Glaciimonas sp. PCH181: one gene and its partner. The protein of the gene in region 2 interacts with the protein of the main gene of each other region in a pairwise test. Links are inferred from orthologs where the notes say so. Each region holds a gene or a part of one and is shown on either strand. Other genes may lie near its edges. The genes, in order: secD and pheT.

Region 1 (12,987 bases), 760 kb from region 2 along the record:
CAGAGCGACGACGAATTCTTCATCGTACAGCGGCTGCACCATCAAGCCATGTTCTTGAAATGGCAGCGCCATAATCGCGGCATCCAACTCACCCTGACGGAGTAATTCAAGCAGCCGGACGGTGAAATTTTCTTGCAAAACCAGCGGCATTTGCGGCACGCGATCGATCATGGTTTTGACCAATGGCGGCAGCAAATAAGGTCCGATGGTATAGATGATGCCCAATCGCAGCGGGCCAGCTAGTGGATCTTTGTTTTGATTGGCAATCTCGCGGATGGTGGCGGTCTGCTCCAATACGCGCTCAGCTTGGGCGACAATCTGTAAGCCTAACGGCGTGACAGAAATTTCACTGCCGCCGCGTTCAAAAATCACGACGCCTAATTCGTCTTCCAATTTTTTGATGGCGACGGACAAAGTCGGCTGGGCGACGAAGCAAGCTTCAGCGGCGTGCCCAAAATGCTTTACGCGGGCTACTGCCACGATGTATTTCAATTCGGTCAGAGTCATGTTGTTATCTTCGTATATTTTTTAAATCGCAGATAACCGGTCGGAGCCGGCGACACATTTTGATGGACAGGATGCGATAAAAGCTGCACCGAAAGTGCCCCCTAGGCATACTTAAATCGCACCTAAGAAGCACTTTTTCTGTCACTTATACCTTCAGAAAATCCTCCCGGCCATTCAGCCAGCGTGTCAGATGACATTCTACCGTCGTCACGTTTTCTGGCGTTGGATGATGCAATAACTGTTCGGCTAGCGCACTGGCCTGATCGACTATCCATTGATCGGTGCTCAAGTCGGCGAAGCGTAACATCGCTTGTCCTGACTGGCGCGCGCCCAAAAATTCTCCGGGACCGCGTATTTCCAGATCACGCCGTGCAATTTCAAAACCGTCCGTGGTTTCTCGCATTGTCATCAGGCGTTGCTTGGCGATCAGGCCCAATGGACTTTGATACAGCAGCAAGCATACGCTGGCAGCGGTCCCACGTCCAACCCGCCCGCGTAATTGATGCAATTGCGACAAGCCAAAACGCTCGGCATGTTCGATCACCATCAGCGAGGCATTCGGCACATCGACGCCGACTTCAATCACCGTGGTGGCGACCAGTACGTGAATCTGGCCTGCGATGAAAGCCTCCATTACGGCCTGTTTTTCAAGCGGTTTCAAACGTCCATGCACCAGGCCGACCTGCAAATCGGGCAGCGCTTCCACCAGCATGGCGTAAGTCTCGGTGGCAGTTTGTAATTGTAAGGCTTCGGACTCTTCGATCAGCGGGCAGACCCAATATACCTGGCGTCCTTCTTGTGCCGCCGCGTGGACCCGCTCAATGACTTCATCGCGCCGATTCTGATCGACGCTGCGAGTGACGATCGGCGTGCGGCCTGGCGGTAATTCGTCGATCACCGAGATTTCCAGATCGGCGTAATAGGTCATCGCCAGGGTCCGTGGGATCGGCGTGGCGCTCATCATCAATTGATGGGGAACGATGTCAGAGGCGACGCCGTGACGTTCGCTCTCGCCATTGCTTTCGGTTGCTGATTTTTGTCGTAGCGTCAAGCGCTGGCCTACGCCGAAACGGTGCTGCTCATCCACAATTACCAGACCGAGCTTGGCAAATTGCACCGTCTCTTGAATCAACGCATGCGTACCAATCACCAATTGCGCTTGTCCAGAGGCGATGCGTTCTAGCGATGCCTGTTTTTCTTTCTTTTTCAGGCTTCCCGTAAGCCACGCCACGCTGATGCCCAATGGCGCCATCCAGGCCGCGATTTTACGGAAATGCTGATCAGCCAGAATTTCGGTCGGTGCCATTAACACTGCTTGAAACCCGCTGTCGATCGCTTGCGCGGCCGCCAGTGCCGCCACCACGGTTTTGCCGCTGCCGACATCGCCTTGTAGCAAACGCTGCATAGGAAATGACTCTTTGATGTCAGCCCGAATCTCTGCCATGACACGTTCTTGCGCGCCAGTCAGTTTGAACGGCAAGGTCTTCAGAAAAGCCTTGGACAATTTTCCCACTAGCGGCAATGCACGGGCATTTTGCGCCCGACGCTCAAATTGTGCGCGCTTCAATGACAATTGTTGTGCCAGTAATTCGTCAAATTTCATCCTTACCCATGCAGGATGTGAACGATCTTCCAGCGCGCCTTCATCGATCTCTGGCGGGGGATTATGTAGCAGTCGGACCGCGGCCTCAAAAGTCGTTAATTGGTAAGTCTGTAGCTGCGCTGGCGACAAAGTATCGCGCCATTCGATTTTTTGCATCGCATCGACGATCGATTTGCGCAGGAAAATTTGCGATAATCCTTCGCCTGATGGATAAACCGGGGTCAACGCCTTCGGTAGCGGGGCCCCTTCAAGCACGATCTTGTAGGTTGGATGGACCACCTCGGCACCGAAAAAACCATGCCGAATTTCACCGCGTGCGCGCACCCGAGTGCCGACTGCCAATTGTTTGGTCTGGCTACCGTAAAAATTCAGAAACCGCATCATTAGCTGACCGCTATCGTCGGCCAGTGTTACCACCAGCTGGCGTCGCGGTCGATATTGGATATCGCAGCTGGTGACGATGCCTTCTACCTGCGCAACCGTGGTCCCCATCATATTTCCCTGATGAATCGGCACGACTTCGGTTTCGTCTTCGTAACGCATCGGAAGATGCAGCACCAGATCCATATCGGTGCGTAGGCCAAGCCGTGCCAGCTTGGTTTCACGACTTGCAGCCGGGGCTTTGACGGCCTTGCCAGACTTATTGGGTGGAGTTGATTTTCGCGTTGGGTCGGGCATATAGGCCGTAAATGGAGCGGCTGGGCGTAAAATAGCGGGTTGTTCGAGATAAATGCGGCGCTGATGAACGATTCCGATAGTCGGTAATAGTTGGCGCTGCACTCCGAGAGAGTCTTTTCGGTTGCCATTGTAAAGGCTACTTGCTGCATGCGTAAGGTGGAGAAGTCTTGAAATTTGGCCTTGAACGCATGTTTTGATTTTTTATTAATTATTTATTGGCCTTAGTTAAGTATGCATTCTCTTTCCGATTACGATTTCACGCTCCCACCTGAACTGATTGCCCAATTGCCGCTGTCTGAGCGCAGCGCTTCGCGCTTATTGCATGTTGATAATACCAATGGCGCGGCGTTGATTGATCGTCAGTTCACCGACGTGGTTGATCTATTGTTGCCCGGCGATTTACTGGTTTTTAACGATACACGGGTGTTAAAAGCACGATTTTTCGGTGTGAAAGACACCGGCGGCAACGTCGAAGTGCTGGTTGAACGTGTGCTCGATAATCGTACAGTCCACGCGCAGGTGCGGGCATCAAAATCGCCGCCAACGGGAACCAACATACGTCTGGCGGAGGCTTTCGATGTCACCGTCGGTCCGCGCGTAGGCGAATTTTTCACGCTGATTTTTCCGACTGACGTGTTCGAATTGATTGAGGCACACGGTCGGTTGCCGTTGCCGCCCTATATCGAACACACCGCGGATGCGTTCGATGAAACCCGTTATCAGACCGTCTATGCAAAGGAGTTGGGGGCGGTAGCGGCCCCGACAGCCGGTTTGCATTTCGATCTGGCGTTGCTCGAACGTTTGCGTCAAAAAGGGATTAATTTTGCCTATGTTACGCTGCACGTCGGCGCGGGCACCTTCCAGCCAGTGCGCACAGAAAACCTCGCAGATCATAAAATGCATACAGAGTGGTACACCATCGATGTCGCGACCGTAGAGGCGATACGTGCAACCAAGGCTGCTGGCAGGAGCGTGGTAGCGGTGGGCACGACCAGCTTGCGGGCGCTGGAATCGGCATCGCAATCGGGCGAATTGCAGGCTGGCGGCGCGGATACGGCGCTATTTATTACGCCGGGTTATCGTTTTAAGACGGTGGATCGTCTGATCACCAATTTCCATCTGCCAAAATCGACGTTGCTGATGCTGGTTTCGGCTTTTGCCGGTTATGACGTGATCAAAGCAGCGTATGCACACGCGATTGTGCAACAGTATCGTTTCTTCAGTTATGGCGATGCCATGCTGCTGACCACTCAAAAAAACATTTAAAGAATCTCTATGCTTGAATTTACGTTGTTAAAAACCGAAGGAAAAGCACGCCGCGGCCGCGTCAAGCTGAATCACGGAATCGTCGAGACGCCAATCTTTATGCCCGTCGGGACGTATGGTTCGGTGAAAGCCATGTCGCCGCTGGAACTGAAAGAAATCGACGCGCACATCATTTTAGGGAACACTTTTCACCTTTGGCTGCGACCGGGTATCGAAGTCGTCAAGAAGTTTGGCGGCTTACACAAATTCATGGGTTGGGATAAGCCGATCCTGACTGATTCCGGCGGGTTTCAAGTATTTTCTCTTGGAGCGATGCGTAAGATTACTGAGGAAGGCGTAAAGTTTTCGTCACCGATTAATGGCGATAAGTTGTTTTTATCACCAGAAGTGTCGATGCAGATTCAGAAAGTTTTGAATTCCGACATTGTGATGCAGTTTGATGAATGCACGCCCTATGAAATCGACGGTCGTCCTGCGACGCAGATTGAGGCCGCCGAGTCGATGCGGATGTCGTTGCGCTGGGCCAAACGCTCGCAAGATGAGTTCAAGGGCGGCGAAAATCCAAATGCCTTGTTCGGCATTGTGCAGGGCGGTATGTTTGAACACTTACGGGAAGAATCTCTGGCCGGTTTGAATGCGCTGGATTTCAATGGCATTGCGATTGGCGGTTTGTCGGTCGGCGAGCCAAAAGAAGAAATGATGCGCGTGCTGGAATATATCGGGCCAAAACTACCGGCAAACAAACCACATTATTTAATGGGGGTCGGCACGCCGGAGGACTTGGTCGCCGGTGTTCAGAATGGCGTCGATATGTTTGACTGCGTGATGCCGACCCGTAATGCGCGTAATGGGTGGTTATTTACACGATTTGGTGACGTGAAAATTAAAAATGCGCGCTATAAAGAAGATACGCAGCCGCTGGATGAAAGTTGCGGTTGCTATGCCTGCAAGAATTTCTCCCGCGCTTATTTGCATCATTTGCATCGCACCGGTGAAATTCTCGGGGCCCGCCTGAATACTATCCATAACCTGCATTACTACCTGGATTTGATGCAAAACATCCGTAATGCGCTGGATGAGGAACGTTTTACCAGTTTTGTGGCTCTGTTCCACGCGGACCGGGCGCGCGGAGTCTGAGATTAAAGTATCGCTTTATAGTAATAAACTTCCCCATTGACACGCCAAGCATAAGCAGAATGCGATTCCTGCACCGCCCAATGCTAAAATGCGAAGTTATTTTAAAACAACCACTTTTTTGGAGCATTCTAGTGTTCATTACTACTGCATATGCGCAGACTGCGCCTGCCGCAACAACTTCTGCCGGCCCTTTTGGCCTTGGTGGCAATCTGACCAGCTTCCTGCCGATCATTTTGATGTTTGTTGTACTGTATTTCCTGATGATTCGTCCACAGATGAAACGTCAAAAAGAGCAAAAATCCATGATGGATGCACTGGGCAAGGGCGATGAAATCGTTACAGCTGGCGGCATATTGGGCAAAGTAACGAAAGTTGCTGACGGTTATGTCACGCTGGAAATTGCTAGTGGCACTGAAGTTACTCTGCAAAAAAGTGCAGTAACGACATTGCTGCCTAAGGGCACGATCAAGACGCTGTAATTGGCGTCTTTGGTCGCTGATCGAGAAGCGCCTCTTGGGGCGCTTTATTCACATGATCAGGTCCATAGGTTGGTGTCGTACTTATTTATTAGCTGCAAAAAAGTTAAATGGCCGTTAGCCGAGATACACCGGTTTATCATCGTTTTTACCAATGGTGTCTCGCTATTGGGTATGAAAACCAGCAAACTCCGTTGCCGGCCAGTATTTTTTTGGGTTGATCCTGAAATGCGGCACGTCCCATTTCACCAAGCGTCCCAGTCAGCATCGGGCACCATTTATAGAAGTAAGAGTTTGTAGCAAGTTGCGGACTCACACAAAACGCTGAAACACTATGAATCGCTACCCCCTCTGGAAATATATTGTGATCGTCTTCGCGCTGTTGTTTGGCGTGCTGTACACACTGCCGAACTTTTTTGGCGAATCACCTGCGGTGCAAATCAGCAGCGGAAAATCTACCCTGAAGGTAGACAGCGCGCTGAGCGGACGGGTGGAGCAAGTCCTCCAGCAAGCCAATTTGGCGCCCCTCAGTATCGTTTTTGATGACGCCGGTCCGCAAGGTTCTGTACGTGCGCGTTTCGCCGATACCGATGCCCAGTTCAAGGCTAAGGCCTTGCTGGAAAAAGAATTAAATACCGACCCTACCGATCCGACTTATGTCGTCGCCTTCAATTTGGTCCCAAACACACCGCAATGGCTGCAAAGCATCCATGCGTTCCCGATGTTTCTGGGGCTGGATTTGCGCGGCGGTGTGCATTTTCTGATGCAAGTCGATGTAAAGGCCGTGGCAAACAAGCGTATTCAAGGCCTGCAATCGAGCGCCCGCAGCATTATGCGCGACAAGGATATTCGCTATAGCGGCATCGACCGTAACGGCGACGCAATTGAGATGCGCTTCCCGGATCAAGATACGTTGAGCAAAGCCAGGGATTTGTTATCAGGGCAATTGCCTGATCTGACGCTGACAGACGGACCGGCGGGCGGGGATATCAAGCTGATCGCCACGTTGAAGCCGGACGTATTGAAAAAAACTACCGATGAAGGTGTACAGCAAAATATTCTGACCCTCTCCAAACGCGTGAATGAATTAGGTGTTGCCGAGCCGATTATTCAACGTCAGGGTGCAGACCGCATCGTTGTGCAGTTGCCAGGTGTGCAAGATGTTTCGCGCGCTAAAGACATCATTGGTCGTACCGCGACGCTGGAAGTACGCATGGTCGATGAGTCGGTCACGCGTGGCACTGAAGAAACTGCCGCCGTACCATTTGGCTCCGAACTGTTCAAGGTCGGTAAGAATGCACCGGTCATCCTGTACAAAGATCCTGTGTTAACCGGCGACTATATCTCTAACGCTTCGGTGTCTTTCGACCAGAATCACCAACCAGCGGTCAGCATCGATTTGAACGGCGATGGCGGTCGTAAGATGCGCTCTGCCACACGCGATAAAGTCGGTAAAGCGATGGCTGTCGTGCTGTTTGAAAAAGGCAAGGGCGAAGTCCTGACGGTCGCAACGATTCAAAGCGAATTGGGTTCCAGCTTCCAGATTACCGGCATGGGTACTCCGCAAGCCGCCGCTGATCTGGCCTTGCTGATGCGCGCCGGTTCGCTGGCTGCACCGATGGAAATCATCGAAGAACGTACTATCGGACCGCAACTTGGTGCTGAGAATATCAAAAAAGGTTTTGATTCAACCTTGTATGGCTTTTTGGTTGTTTCAGTATTCATGATTTCTTATTACTTGCTGTTCGGTGCATTCAGTGTGATCGCATTGTCGGTCAACCTGTTGCTGCTAGTAGCGGTATTGTCGACTTTGCAGGCAACTTTAACGCTGCCCGGTATCGCCGCGATCGCGCTGACGCTGGGTATGGCGATTGATGCGAACGTGCTGGTGAATGAACGGATACGTGAAGAACTGCGTAAGGGAAATTCTCCTCAGGCGGCAATTGCATTAGGTTTTGAGCATGCGTGGCATACCATTCTTGACTCCAACGTGACGGCATTGATTGCCGGTGTCGCATTGCTGATTTTTGGTTCCGGTGCGATTCGCGGCTTTGCCGTGGTGCATTGTCTGGGTATTCTGACTTCAATGTTTTCGGCGGTGTTCTTCTCGCGTGGCTTGGCTAATTTGTGGTACGGCCGCCGCAAGAAACTGACGACTTTGTCGATTGGAAAAGTCTGGCATCCCGGCGAATAACGATTGAAAAGACCATTACCCGGTTTTTAAAGTGACTGAATGGCGCGCTAATAACAGGCGCTAAACAGACCAAAAAACCGCAAAAATAGATGTTGATATGACCGTACTGCCATTTTATATTTACCCTTAACTGGATGAGTAAAATGGCAAGGTCGAACCGAAAGGAATGTGATGGAGTTTTTCCGAATTAAAAAAGATATTCCGTTTATGCGCCACGCATTGATTTTGAATGTGGTGTCGGCGCTGACGTTTGTCTTGGCAGTGTTTTTCCTTTTTCATAAAGGTCTGCATTTGTCGATCGAGTTCACCGGCGGTACGGTGATGGAGGTCACGTATAGCCAGCCAGCGAATATTGAGGGCATCCGCAAAACGGTTGAGGATATCGGTTTTACCGACAATCAGATTCAAAGTTTTGGGACTGCACAAGACGTTTTGATCCGCTTGCCAGCTAAAAAAGGCGTTAGTTCATCGCAACAAAGCGAAACTGTTTTGAATGCACTGAAGGCTAAAGATCCTGATGTTGTATTGAAACGGAATGAGTTTGTCGGTCCGCAGGTGGGTGATGAGTTGGCGCACGATGGTTTGATGGCGCTGCTGTTCGTTGTGGTCGGCATCATGCTGTACCTGGCGATTCGCTTTGAGTGGAAATATGCGGTTGCCGCGATTATCGCGAACTTGCATGACGTGGTGATTATTTTGGGATTTTTTGCGTTCTTCCAGTGGGAGTTTTCACTCACGGTATTGGCGGCGGTGCTGGCGGTACTGGGTTATTCGGTGAACGAATCGGTCGTGGTATTTGACCGGGTACGTGAAACTTTCCGGGACCGCAAGTTCGGAAAAATGGCGACGCCGGATGTCTTGAATCATGCGATTACCAGCACTATTTCCCGGACTATTATTACCCACGGAAGTACTGAAATCATGGTGTTGTCGATGCTGGTCTTTGGTGGCCCGACCCTGCATTATTTTGCTGCGGCACTGACTATCGGTATTTTGTTCGGTATTTATTCTTCGGTGTTCGTCGCCGCAGCGCTTGCCATGTGGCTAGGCGTGAAGCGTGAAGACTTGATCAAGCCGATCAAGGAAAAAGATGAAACAGAAGGCGCGGTCGTTTAAGCGCAGTCGATAAAAAAACCAGTCTTCGGACTGGTTTTTTTATGGCGATTAACACATGTTAAATGACCGTTTATTTTTCTTGGCTTTATTCAGAGGTTTAGCGCGACCATCGTTTTGCGGCCACTTTTGTCATCAATGAAATGATGGAGGTAGCATCCTGCGACTTAGCCAAATGGCTAATATCGGCGCAATCGCAAAGCTGCCGAATAGCCAATATGCAGCACTGCTTGCGCCACGTAATCCACCCGGCGTCGATAGCCCTGCGGTATTTGCCAGCAGACCAGCCAATGCCGCACCGATAGCCATCGCATACAGTTGCACCGTCGTGATGGCGGATGAGGCCAGATTTTCTTCTCCGACCGGCGCGGCTTTCATGACACGTGTCAGCAAATGCGGCCAGCCGAGTCCTACGCCAAAGCCGACTCCGGCTAAGGCGATGACCAATATTGTCGTTTCTAATGCCAACGGCAGACGGTCGTGCTCTGGCATGACGATTGCCAGCACGATCAGCGCCAGCGCCACGCACACAGGACCAATGCGAATCATTCGATCAGCGGCGATACCGTTGCGACTTGAGCTGATGAGCGATGCGATGCTCCAGCCACCTGCCATGGCGGCGGTCATATAACCGGCCATTAGCGGTGTGTGAAGATGAATTACTTGCAGAAAGTAGGGCACAAAAATTTCAGTCGTGGTACCCATCATCAACAGACAGACGCACGCAAAAATGGCCCCCAGCGGCGAGTGAAGCGAATACGCGCCGCTGGGCAATAGCCGCACTGTTGCACGCTGATCCAGCCAGGCCAACAAAATGCCGAGGCCCAAACCGATGGCGACGCCGATGATTTTTCCTATCGTTTGCGTGAATAAGTCGCCGATAGCGATCACCAATACCGATGCGGCCAGCAAGCAAATTTTACCGAAGGGAACTCGCAGCGTTCCGCGGTCTGCCGCGTTATCCTGACGACTATCGAGTTGACTGCTAACGATCACGGCTTGCAACGCTGCGATTGGTAATAGCACCCAGAATGCCAGCCGCCAGTTGCCGGTTTGGGCAAATAGGCCACCCACCGCAGGTCCGAATAGCGTCGCAATGCCCCACATGCCCGAAACTAGCGCCACCGCTCGCGACCATAAGCGCTGCTCAAATACGATCCTGATCAACGCATAGCTGAGAGCTGCCAGAATTCCGCCCCCCAAGCCCTGAACGCTACGGCCGACTAATAACCATGCCATTGTCGGGGCCGTCGCGCAGCCTATCGTACCGATGGAAAACAATGTCAGTGCGCATAAATAGGCAGCGCGTGGCTGGAATATATCGATCAATTTTGTGGAGAGCGTGGAGCCAAGAATCGAGGCGACTATAAACAGCGTGGTGTTCCAGGCGTAATAAGGCAGCCCTCCGATATCGCGCACGACCGATGGCAATATCGTGGTCACAATGTGAACATTAATGGCGTGCAGAGCGACGCCGCCGGTCAGTGCGATGGCGCGCAAAGCATTGCGACCGGCGAGTAAATCTCCCCAAGTGGGAGCGGCGGTGGATAGGGTCTTCAAGTGCACCTCGACAATTGCATTAATCGGCTTTAATATCCAAGAAATTAGTTGGATATTGCGGAGTGTAAAGCCGAAAAATGGAATATACAAGAAATAACTTGGATAATAGCGAAGCGCAATCTACCGCCGACCGTATTCTTTTGCGTCTGAAGACCAAAGGCGCCGCTTCGACCGCGACCCTTGCGCAAGAACTTGACATCACGGTTGAAGCCGCGCGTCTGCAAATGCAGAAACTGTTCTCCGGTCATTTGGTTGCCGGTTTGCAAGAGGCCTCTTCAGGCGCTGGGCGACCGCGCCAAAATTGGGTGCTGACCGCCACTGGCCATGCCCGTTTTCCCGATACGCACGCGCAATTGACGGTCGATCTGATTGGCTCAGTCAGGCAATTATTTGGCGAGAGTGGCTTGGAAAAACTGATTAGTCAGCGCGAAGATACGCTGCGGGTAACTTATTTTCAAGCCTGCGAAGGACTGACGGCAGTGGAGGACAGACTAGCGAAATTGGCTTCGCTACGCGAGGCCGAGGGCTATATGGCAACGGTTGAACGCGATGGCGCAGATTGGTTGCTGATAGAAGATCATTGCCCTATTTGCGCAGCCGCAAGAACTTGTCAGGGCTTTTGTCGGTCCGAACTCGAGCTATTTCAAGAAGTTGTGGGCGGTGGCGCTGAGGTGAGTAGAGAGGAGCATTTGTTTGCCGGAGCACGCCGATGCGTCTATCGCATTCGCTCTATCGTAGCCTGAAGCAAAAGAAACGTTAAACCGCCATAATTGCTGGCAGTCAGTCTCTTCAGGCCGGACGGCGGCATAAATTGTGCCGCTTGCTCGTGTATTTTCCTGATAGCTTTGGACGATTATCAATCGTAATGTGTCATTTCCGAAAACTTGGGCAGGAGTAAAGATGGATTGGAATAACGAAGTGCTGCTGAGCTTGATCTGGTTAGGGAAAGCTTTCATTATCAGCATTGTTTGCGTAAGCCTGATTGTCTGGTTGTTGTCGCGCTTTACTGTGTGGGGCCGTCAATTCGGCCGTCTGACCTGGGATTTTTTCAGACCGGGCCGCAGCAAGTGGCCATTGTTCTGGTTAGCGGTGATTGTTTTCCTGACACTGTTTTCGGTCCGCATGAATGTCTTGTTTTCATTTTGGAGTAATGGTCTTTACAGCGCTTTGCAAAAGCTCGATGCCAAAGCATTTTGGACCATGGTCATCATATTTTCGGTGCTGGCGACGATCCATGTCTTCCGTGTCTTGGTAAATTTTTACGTTCGGCAGGCATTTTTGATTCATTGGCGGGTCTGGCTTACCAACAATTTAGTCGATCGCTGGTTTGCCAATCAAGCCTATCACCGCACCCAGTTTGTCGCTCAAAAAATCGATAACCCCGATCAACGTATCCAGCAGGATGTCGAGTCATTTGTCGCCAGTTCGCTGGCGCTGTCGATGGGCGTGCTGGATTCAGTGGTGTCTTTATTCTCGTTCAGTTTCATCCTCTGGGGTTTGTCAGGCGCGTTGGCCATGTTCGGTATGGAGATACCACGTGCAATGGTATTTCTTGTGTACATCTACGTATTGATTGCGACGATTTTTGCTATCAAAGTCGGTCACCCATTGATGCGCTTATCTTTCTTGAGCGAAAAATTCAATGCGGACTTTCGTTATGCCTTGGTACGCATCCGCGAATACGCCGAAAGTATTGCCTTTTTTCGGGGAGAAAGCGTCGAGCGCGGCACGTTGGCAGCAAGATTTAGCAGCCTGATTGCGAATATGTGGGCGATTGTCTCGCGATCACTCAAATTCCAGGGGCTGAATTTGGTAGTCAGCCAGGTCGCCGTAGTATTTCCTTTAATTATTCAAGCACCGCGTTTTTTTAGTAAGCAAATTACGCTGGGCGACATGATGCAAACGGCGCAGGCCTTTGGTCAGGTGCAGGACGCGCTATCGTTTTTCCGTAACGCTTACGATGATTTTGCCAGTTACCGCGCCACCATGAATCGTCTGACCGGCTATCTCGATTCAATTGATGCGGCGGCAAAATTACCGGGCGCGCAGATTGGTTATCAGCAAAATGCGTTCGAAGTGAATGGACTGACGGTGAAAAGCCCGGCACAGACCATGCTGGTTGAGAACTTGAATCTGCATCTGGCACCCGCGGCATCGCTGCTCATCCGAGGTCGTTCAGGTGTTGGTAAGACGACATTGCTGCGCGCTGTTTCCGGTTTATGGCCTTATGTCGACGGCAGCATCGTGCGCCCAGATTCCCAGCACGCGTTGTTCTTGCCGCAAAAACCCTATTTGCCTTTGGGCACGCTACGTACCGCTTTGCTTTATCCCAGCGTTGCCCAGACCAATGATGATGACGCCGCTGACGTGCTGCGCAAATGTCAGCTAGCGCATTTGATCCCGAGGCTGGACGATGAAGCCGATTGGAGCAATATTTTATCGCTAGGCGAACA
Region 2 (7,653 bases):
AATGCATCATGTATCGCCATTTCTGTTCTTCTGATCGGCTGCGGTGGTGGTGGCGGTGGAAGCGGTGCAAATAATCCAGGCACGCCGGGTGTGATCTCTACCCAGCCAACAGTCATTACGCCAATAATTGGCACGGTAATCAATCCAGACAAATCTACGACGCCGGTTATTACCCCAAAGCCAGTTAAGCCGCAAAAGCCCGGCGCGTTTAATACAGACGATCCTTTTAAAGTAAAGCAAGCACATGCAAATGGCCTGACTGGAAAAGGTGTGAAGGTCGGGATTGTCGATGGTGATTTCAATTCATCGCATTCGGAGTTGGCTGGTCTTACCGAAAAAACTTTTTATCAAAACGGCGGTAAAGGTAATGGCAGTCAGCATGGCGCGGTAGTGGCTGAAATATTGGGCGGTCGCACTTCAGGCGTGGCACCGCAGGTTGAAATGATTGGTGCCGCAGCCGGAGTAGATGAACCACAAAAGCGTTCTATGCTGACGCGAAAGATGTTTGCGGATCTGGCAGCTAAAGATGTGCGCATCGTTAATATATCGCTGGGTTCCGGCGACATCTCGACAAAACCAAAAGATACGACGGAGAAATGGTCTTATGTCGGCATGCCGAATACCGGCGAAGATCTCTTATTCGTTTTCGCAACAGGAAATTCAAATCAAGCGAATCCGACAGTCAACGCCGGTCTGCCTTACTGGTCGCCAGAACTAGAAGAACGCTGGCTTGCGGTAACGTCGGTCAACGCCATCGACGGCATGTATGGCAAGGCGGGGGAATTTGCTGAAGGCGTTAATCGTTGCGGCGTTGCACAAAACTGGTGTTTAGCCGCTCCAGGAGACTTTCAGTCAAAAGTAGCTGGAAAAAGAATGGACGGCACCTCATTTGCCGCGCCAGCAGTCAGCGCCGCTGCGGCGTTGGTGCAGCAAGCCTATCCGTGGATGAATGCCAGTACCTTGCGTCAGACAATTTTATCGACGGCAACGCGTCAGGAAGATCGCAACACATATGGCTGGGGTGTATTAGACGCCAGCAAAGCCGTAAAAGGACCGTCTTTATTTGATAAGAAATTAACGCTGGCTGGTGATTTTATTGCAGATTTGGGCAGCGATGACAATGCCTACACGTTCAGTAACGACATCGCTGGCAACGCAGGCCTGTTCAAAGATGGTAACGGCAGCTTGACCTTATCCGGTGCAAATACTTATACCGGTGAGAATCATGTGCAATATGGCGAATTGAATATCACTGGCTCAGTACGCGCCGGTGTCACAGTCGCATCGTTCGCCACGCTGCGTGCCGACAATGGCAAGATCGGTGGCAATGTACAAAATTCGGGCACGATGACAGTCGCAGGTAAAGGGATGACGATTGCTGGAAATTATGCGGTAGATGCAGGTGCAACGCTGAACAAACACATTGGCGCGCCGTTGACTATCGGTGGAACTGCAACACTGGATGAATCAAGCTTAATAATGCATCCACGTACAGGCCAGGCGGCCAGTTTTGTTACTGCGCAAGGAACAAAAGATACGATACTGCAGGCAAACGGCGGCGTAATCGGTACGTTTGAAGACGCCTCTTTTGCGGGCAAAGATAGCAACATTGCATTGTTAAATACAGGCTTTGAATACACAAAAAATCAGGTCGATCTGACGATTCAGCGTAAAAATATGCGCGACATGGCAGAGCAGTCTTTCGGCGGCGATGCAACACGCATGAACTCGGCTGAAAATCTGGAACAAGCAATGCAAGTGGCGGATACGCTGGCCACGGCAGGAAATACTGAGGGTACACAAGCGACGTTTATGCGCGCCGCTGCAGAGCTGCAAAATACGACAACAGCGAACGTTGCGGACGTGATCGATAGCCTTTCAGGCCAGATCCACGGTTCTGCACAAGCGCTGACGTTTCAGCAGTCGCAAGCAGTGAATCGTGATTTATCGAACCGACTGGCGCAATTCGGCAACAATACTGGTTCGACGGCAAAACACGGTTTATGGACTAGTGTGATCGGTAGTTCAGGTAAGTTGGCGCAAGATGGTTTTGCCGGTGCGAATACATCGCTGGCAGGCGGTCAGTTTGGTGTAGATACGCATCTGAATGAAAAAACAGTGATCGGTGCGGCCTTGGCTTATTCGGACAGCACGGCTCACTTTAACCGTTTCGGCGGTCAATCAAAAAGTCAGAGCGTTGGTGTTTCGGTCTACGGACGTCACGCATTTGAGGTCGGCAGCACCGATGTGTATGTCAGTGGTCGCGGTGGTATCGCCACCGTCAATAGCCGCGTTAATCGTAGCGTGATGATGGGATCGACAACCGATACATTAGATGCACGTCACAACGACAAAGTGTTATCGGCGTATCTGGAAACAGGGTTCGATCAGGCACTTTCTGGCAACATCAGCATGACACCGTTTGCAGGCGTTTCGTATGATCGCGTCAATCGTGGCAGCTTTACTGAATCGGGTAGCGCGTTCGGCTTGACCGCTAAAAATCAGTCTTATCAGCAAGTTGCCAGTACCTTGGGTCTGCGTGCAAACTCGACATTTACATCATTCGCCGGTAAAAGTTATGTGCAGATGTACGCCGCCTGGCAGCATGCTTTTGGCAGCGGAAAACTTGATTTCGATGCCAATTACACCGGTGCGCCAACGACTGGTTTTCAGGTAAAAGGTATCGGCATGGCGCGCAACACCGGTTGGGTTGGTATTGGCATAGCAACCGATATCACCAAACGCTTAGGCTGGTTTGCAAACTATGATGCGCAATTCGGTCAGGCAGGCAAATTGAATAATGTGGTCTCTGCGGGTATTCGGCTTCATTTGGATTAATGCGACAACGTGATTTCGCGCTGCATAAAAAAGCGCGCACTACGATTGTTTTGTAGTCACGCGCTGTTTCCTGCTGTTTCCTGTTCTTTCTTGCTGTTTTTTGCTGTTTCTGTATTGCACCGCAAAGAATGATGCGGCGGGTAAATCTTCAAAAACTATTTTGTACCGAAAATCCGGTCACCGGCATCGCCTAAACCAGGAACAATATAGGCGTGCTCATCAAGATGCGAATCCAGGCTGGCAACATATAACTTAACGCCTGGATGCGCATCCTGGAATACTTGCACGCCTTCCGGTGCAGCAACCAACGCCAGGAAAATAATCTGCGCGTCGGTGACGCCACGTTGCTTGAGGACATTGACGGCGTAAACAGCTGAATTGCCGGTAGCAACCATCGGATCGCAGAGAATAAATGTGCGCTCAGCCAGATCTGGCAGGCGTACCAGATATTCGACTGGCTCTAATGTAGTGGGATCGCGATATACGCCGATATGCCCTACCCGCGCCGATGGCACCAGATCCAGCAGGCCATCACTCATGCCGATACCGGCACGCAATACTGGCACCACAGCCAACTTGCGGCCTGCGATTACGGGCGCATCCATGCTTTGAATCGGGGTATCGATGCGTTGCGTGGTGAGCGGTAAATCACGGGTGATTTCATAACCCATTAACTGGGTAATTTCGCGCAGTAGCTGGCGGAAAGTCCGCGTGGAGGTTTCCTTGCTGCGCATGTGCGTCAGCTTGTGCTGAATCAGCGGATGATTAAGGATAAAAAGATTTGGGAAGCGTGGATCGCTGAGCATGATGGGCAGTTTCTAAGCCGAATGTGAGGCTGTTTGTAAAATAAGTAGAGCGCGCATGATTGTCGCTCACGGCGGGTAAGACACGCTATAACGATCTATGGCGATCGCAGCAAGACTATGCCTATTCCCGGCCGCTAACCCGCGCGATCTAGTGCTAGTGATTATTGCCTCTTGGTTGCTACTGAATAATAACTATTTAGTGGCCGCAACCGTTTTCGCTTCAGGTGCAATTGTCAGCAACGCCAGAATCTGCTCTAACTCATGACGCACTTCAATCAAATTAATCTTGTTTTGGGCCGCCTCTGCCGCTGCCGCCATCGAATCTTTTTCAGCTTGCGCCAAGCGACCGTCAAGCTTATTGCGCGCACCGCTGATGGTAAAACCTTGCTCGTATAACAGTTCCCGGATGCGACGGATCAACAATACTTCGTGATGCTGATAATAGCGCCGATTGCCGCGTCGTTTGACCGGCTTAAGCTGCGTAAACTCTTGCTCCCAGTAGCGTAAAACGTGCGGCTTCACACCACACAATTCGCTCACTTCACCAATGGTGAAATAACGCTTTGCAGGAATCGGCGGTAGGACGATAACCTCAGACTTACTAATACGATCATTCATGGATTAGCTTAAAGGGAGAGGGAAAAAGGTTGTTGAGAGGTAGCCTCGACCATGCCCTTCAGCTTTTGGCTGGCATGAAACGTTACTACGCGACGGGCTGTAATAGGGATTTCCTCACCTGTTTTTGGATTGCGACCTGGCCGCTGTGGTTTGTCACGCAACTGAAAATTGCCAAAGCCGGATAACTTCACGGCCTCGCCACGTTCCAGCGCATTGCGCATTTCGTCGAAAAAAGTTTCGACCATATCTTTGGCTTCGCGCTTGTTGAGACCGACTTGTTCAAACAAGAGTTCCGCCAACTCTGCTTTGGTCAATGTTGGTAAATCTTTTTCGGCCTGCGAACGTGCCTGTGCCTCGCGCATCGCTCGATTCAGATCGGCGTCCAGAACGGACTCAAACTCGACTGCCTGCATATCGCTCATTCTGCGTTCATTCTGTTTATTACCCTGTTTTACGTGTCATTGCATCGTGTGGTGCTATCCAATCGACGCAACGCTTAGTCGTGTTCCAACAACTGATGAAACCACCCGCTGCGCCGACGTAAATAAAGTCGGCGCGGCATTCCACTAATTTATTTTTTTAACAATTTCCGCGTCTGCCGAGTCTGTTCAGGTACGCAGTTTCGCACCATCAAGTTTGCTGACTGCAGCAATCAAAGCGGTCATAGCAGCTTCCACGGTGTCGTCTTGCAGGGTATTTTCAGTATCTTGCAAGGTAAATCGGAAAGCAAGACTTTTTTCGTCATTTTCCAGTCCCTTGCCGTGATATTCATCAAATAAAACAAAGGCTTGCAGAATTCGGCAAGCATTGTTAGTACGCTTCTCGGCGGCAAAAATATCCAGTAAATCTTGCGCTGGAACACCCTGTTTCACCACCACAGCAAGATCACGGACGACGGCTGGAAATTTTGATAGTTCGGCGTATTTTGGTATCGCGCGTTGTTGCAAAGCATCTGCGGTAACTTCGAATACGACCGGTGCCAAAGGCAGCTCATACTTCTGCTGCAAGCGCGGATGTAGCTCGCCAATAAAACCGACTACTTTGCCGTCTAGCAGTACTTGCGCTGCGCGGCCCGGATGCAATGCCGGATGCTCTGTTTTGGCAAAGCGCAATGTTATTGGCGCAAACAGCGCCTCAAGATCCGCCTTGACATCAAAGAAATCCACCGCCCGGCCAGGTTGGCCCCATTGCTCTTCGGCATACGGTCCGTAGGCTAATCCGGCAACGTGTTTAGGCTGATCGAAACCTGCTACCGATAGTGGGCCATCTTGCACGTCTGGATTGCGCGAGAATACCGTACCGGCCTCGAAAATCCGTACCCGACTAACCTTGCGATTCAGGTTGTATTTAACGTTGGCGACCAGGCTGCCGACCAGCGACGAACGCATGACGCTCATCTGGCTGGCAATAGGATTGAGTAGTTTAATCGGCTGCGCGTTAGCGGCAAAGTCAACTTCCCACGCTTCTTCGACAAAACTGTAGTTGATCACTTCCTGATAATCTAGCGCGGCTAGTTTATGACTAATGGCGAACAACGAGCGCGTATTTTCCGGCGCAATAAACATCGTGTTTGGCGCAACTGGCGGCAATGCAGGGATGTTTTCAAATCCGTACACGCGAACGATTTCTTCAATCAGATCTTCTTCAATTTCAATATCGAAGCGATACGATGGTGGCGTCACCTGAAATACACCCGGCTCTTGCGAGAAAGTCAAACCAAGACGCGTAAAGATGTCGGCAATCAATGCATCTGTCAGCGGCACACCGATGACTTTGACGGCGCGTGCGGTGCGGATAGTCACTGGCAATCGCTGCGGCAAATTAACCTGCTGATCGTCGATAGGGCCGATCTTGGTATCTGCATTGCCGCAGATATCGATTAATAGCGCGGTGATGCGTTCGAGATGTTCAACGTTGGTAGCGAAATCAACGCCACGCTCAAAGCGATGGCCAGCATCGGTCGAAAAATTGAAGCGACGTGCACGGCCTTGAATCGCTTGCGGAAACCAAAATGCGGCTTCCAGATAAATATTTTGTGTATCGAGCGATACAGCTGTCGCATCGCCGCCCATGATGCCCGCCAGCGACTCAATCTGCTGTTCGTCGGCAATCACACCGATCCACTCATCAACGCTGACGGTGTTGCCGTTTAACAGTTTTAGCGATTCGCCGGTTTTGCCCCAACGCACATCGAGGCTGCCATGGATTTTATCCAGATCGAATACGTGGGTCGGTCGTCCCAATTCCAGCATCACATAGTTGGAGATATCCACCAGTGCTGAAATCGAACGCTGACCGCTGCGCTCCAGACGCTGCTTCATCCATTGCGGTGTCGCAGCTTTGGCATTCAGACCGCGAATAATACGACCTGAAAAACGGCCGCATAAGTCAGGGGCGGAAATTTTGACCGGTAATGCGTCAGCAATATTTGCGCTGACGATTTCAAATGTCGGCTGCTTGAGCGGCGTACCAGTCAAAGCGGATACTTCACGCGCAACGCCCAGAACGGACAGGCAATCAGCTTTATTTGGGGTGAGTTTGATCGTAAATTTCAGATCGTTTAACTCATAATAATCACGGAAATTCATGCCGACTGGGGCATCATCGGCCAATTCCAGCAACCCATCATGATCCTCGGACAGCTTTAATTCGCGGGCGGAACACAGCATGCCTTGCGATTCTACGCCGCGCAACTCGCCTATTTTGATCTCGAAAGGCTTACCGTCTGCGCCCGGTGGCAGGATCGCGCCCACCATTGCGCACGGCACTTTAAGACCGGCGCGCACATTCGCAGCGCCGCATACGATCGTTAAATGTGTCCCTGTGCCAACGTCCACCTGACAGACATTGAGCCGGTCAGCGTTCGGGTGTTTGCCGATCTCAAGCACGTGGCCGACGACGATCTGCGTGAATGGTGGCGCGACGGGCGCGATCTCTTCCACTTCAAGGCCAGACATTGTCAGCAAATGGGATAGTTCGTCCGAAGTCATCTTCGGATCGACCATGGTACGCAGCCAGCTTTCAGAGAATTGCATAGGGTAAACCTTCAAAAACTATCAGGGAAGACTCGGATCAGTTGCGCGTCGTAAATAAGGCGCATGATCCGAGACATCTTGGGTGACCAGCTTTAATTAAATTGCTTTAAAAAGCGCAAATCGCCTTCGTAGAAGAGACGCAAGTCGTTGATGCCATAGCGCAGCATCGTCAGGCGTTCGAGGCCGGAGCCGAACGCAAAACCAATGTACTGCTCAGGATCAAGGCCCATATTGCGCACGACACTTGGATGTACCTGACCGGCACCGGAAACTTCTAGCCATTTACCTTTGAGCGGACCGCTGCCAAAGGCAATATCGATCTCAGCGGAAGGTTCGGTAAACGGGAAATAAGAGGG

The links.
Region 1: the proteins of pheT (region 2) and secD interact in binary tests that used the Escherichia coli proteins (3 or more experiments, as listed by UniProt). The link is inferred for Glaciimonas sp. PCH181 from one-to-one orthologs.

Annotation. Positions count from the first base shown.
Region 1 is NZ_PYFP01000001.1:2,778,722-2,791,708, reverse strand. Bases 5,541-8,431 are described here. They hold secD (protein translocase subunit SecD), read left to right. Parts: upstream 5,541-6,001; coding sequence 6,002-7,861; downstream 7,862-8,431. Other genes in these bases: secF (protein translocase subunit SecF), read left to right, coding at 8,033-8,431; yajC (preprotein translocase subunit YajC), read left to right, coding at 5,541-5,670. In the rest of the region: C7W93_RS12735 (LysR substrate-binding domain-containing protein), read right to left, coding at 1-507; ATP-dependent DNA helicase RecG, read right to left, coding at 653-2,788; tRNA preQ1(34) S-adenosylmethionine ribosyltransferase-isomerase QueA, read left to right, coding at 3,020-4,054; tRNA guanosine(34) transglycosylase Tgt, read left to right, coding at 4,064-5,191; more of yajC, read left to right, coding at 5,272-5,540; more of secF, read left to right, coding at 8,432-8,977; C7W93_RS12700 (MFS transporter), read right to left, coding at 9,110-10,534; C7W93_RS12695 (metalloregulator ArsR/SmtB family transcription factor), read left to right, coding at 10,612-11,277; C7W93_RS12690 (ABC transporter ATP-binding protein/permease), read left to right, coding at 11,435-12,987. UniProt on the Escherichia coli protein: Part of the Sec protein translocase complex. Interacts with the SecYEG preprotein conducting channel. SecDF uses the proton motive force (PMF) to complete protein translocation after the ATP-dependent function of SecA.
Region 2 is NZ_PYFP01000001.1:2,021,066-2,028,718, forward strand. The notes cover bases 4,585-7,653. They hold pheT (phenylalanine--tRNA ligase subunit beta), read right to left. Parts: upstream 7,298-7,653; coding sequence 4,871-7,297; downstream 4,585-4,870. Other genes in these bases: C7W93_RS09395 (integration host factor subunit alpha), read right to left, coding at 4,585-4,684; pheS (phenylalanine--tRNA ligase subunit alpha), read right to left, coding at 7,390-7,653. Also shown: C7W93_RS09380 (autotransporter serine protease), read left to right, coding at 1-2,838; upp (uracil phosphoribosyltransferase), read right to left, coding at 2,994-3,644; C7W93_RS09390 (MerR family transcriptional regulator), read right to left, coding at 3,837-4,262; more of C7W93_RS09395, read right to left, coding at 4,271-4,584.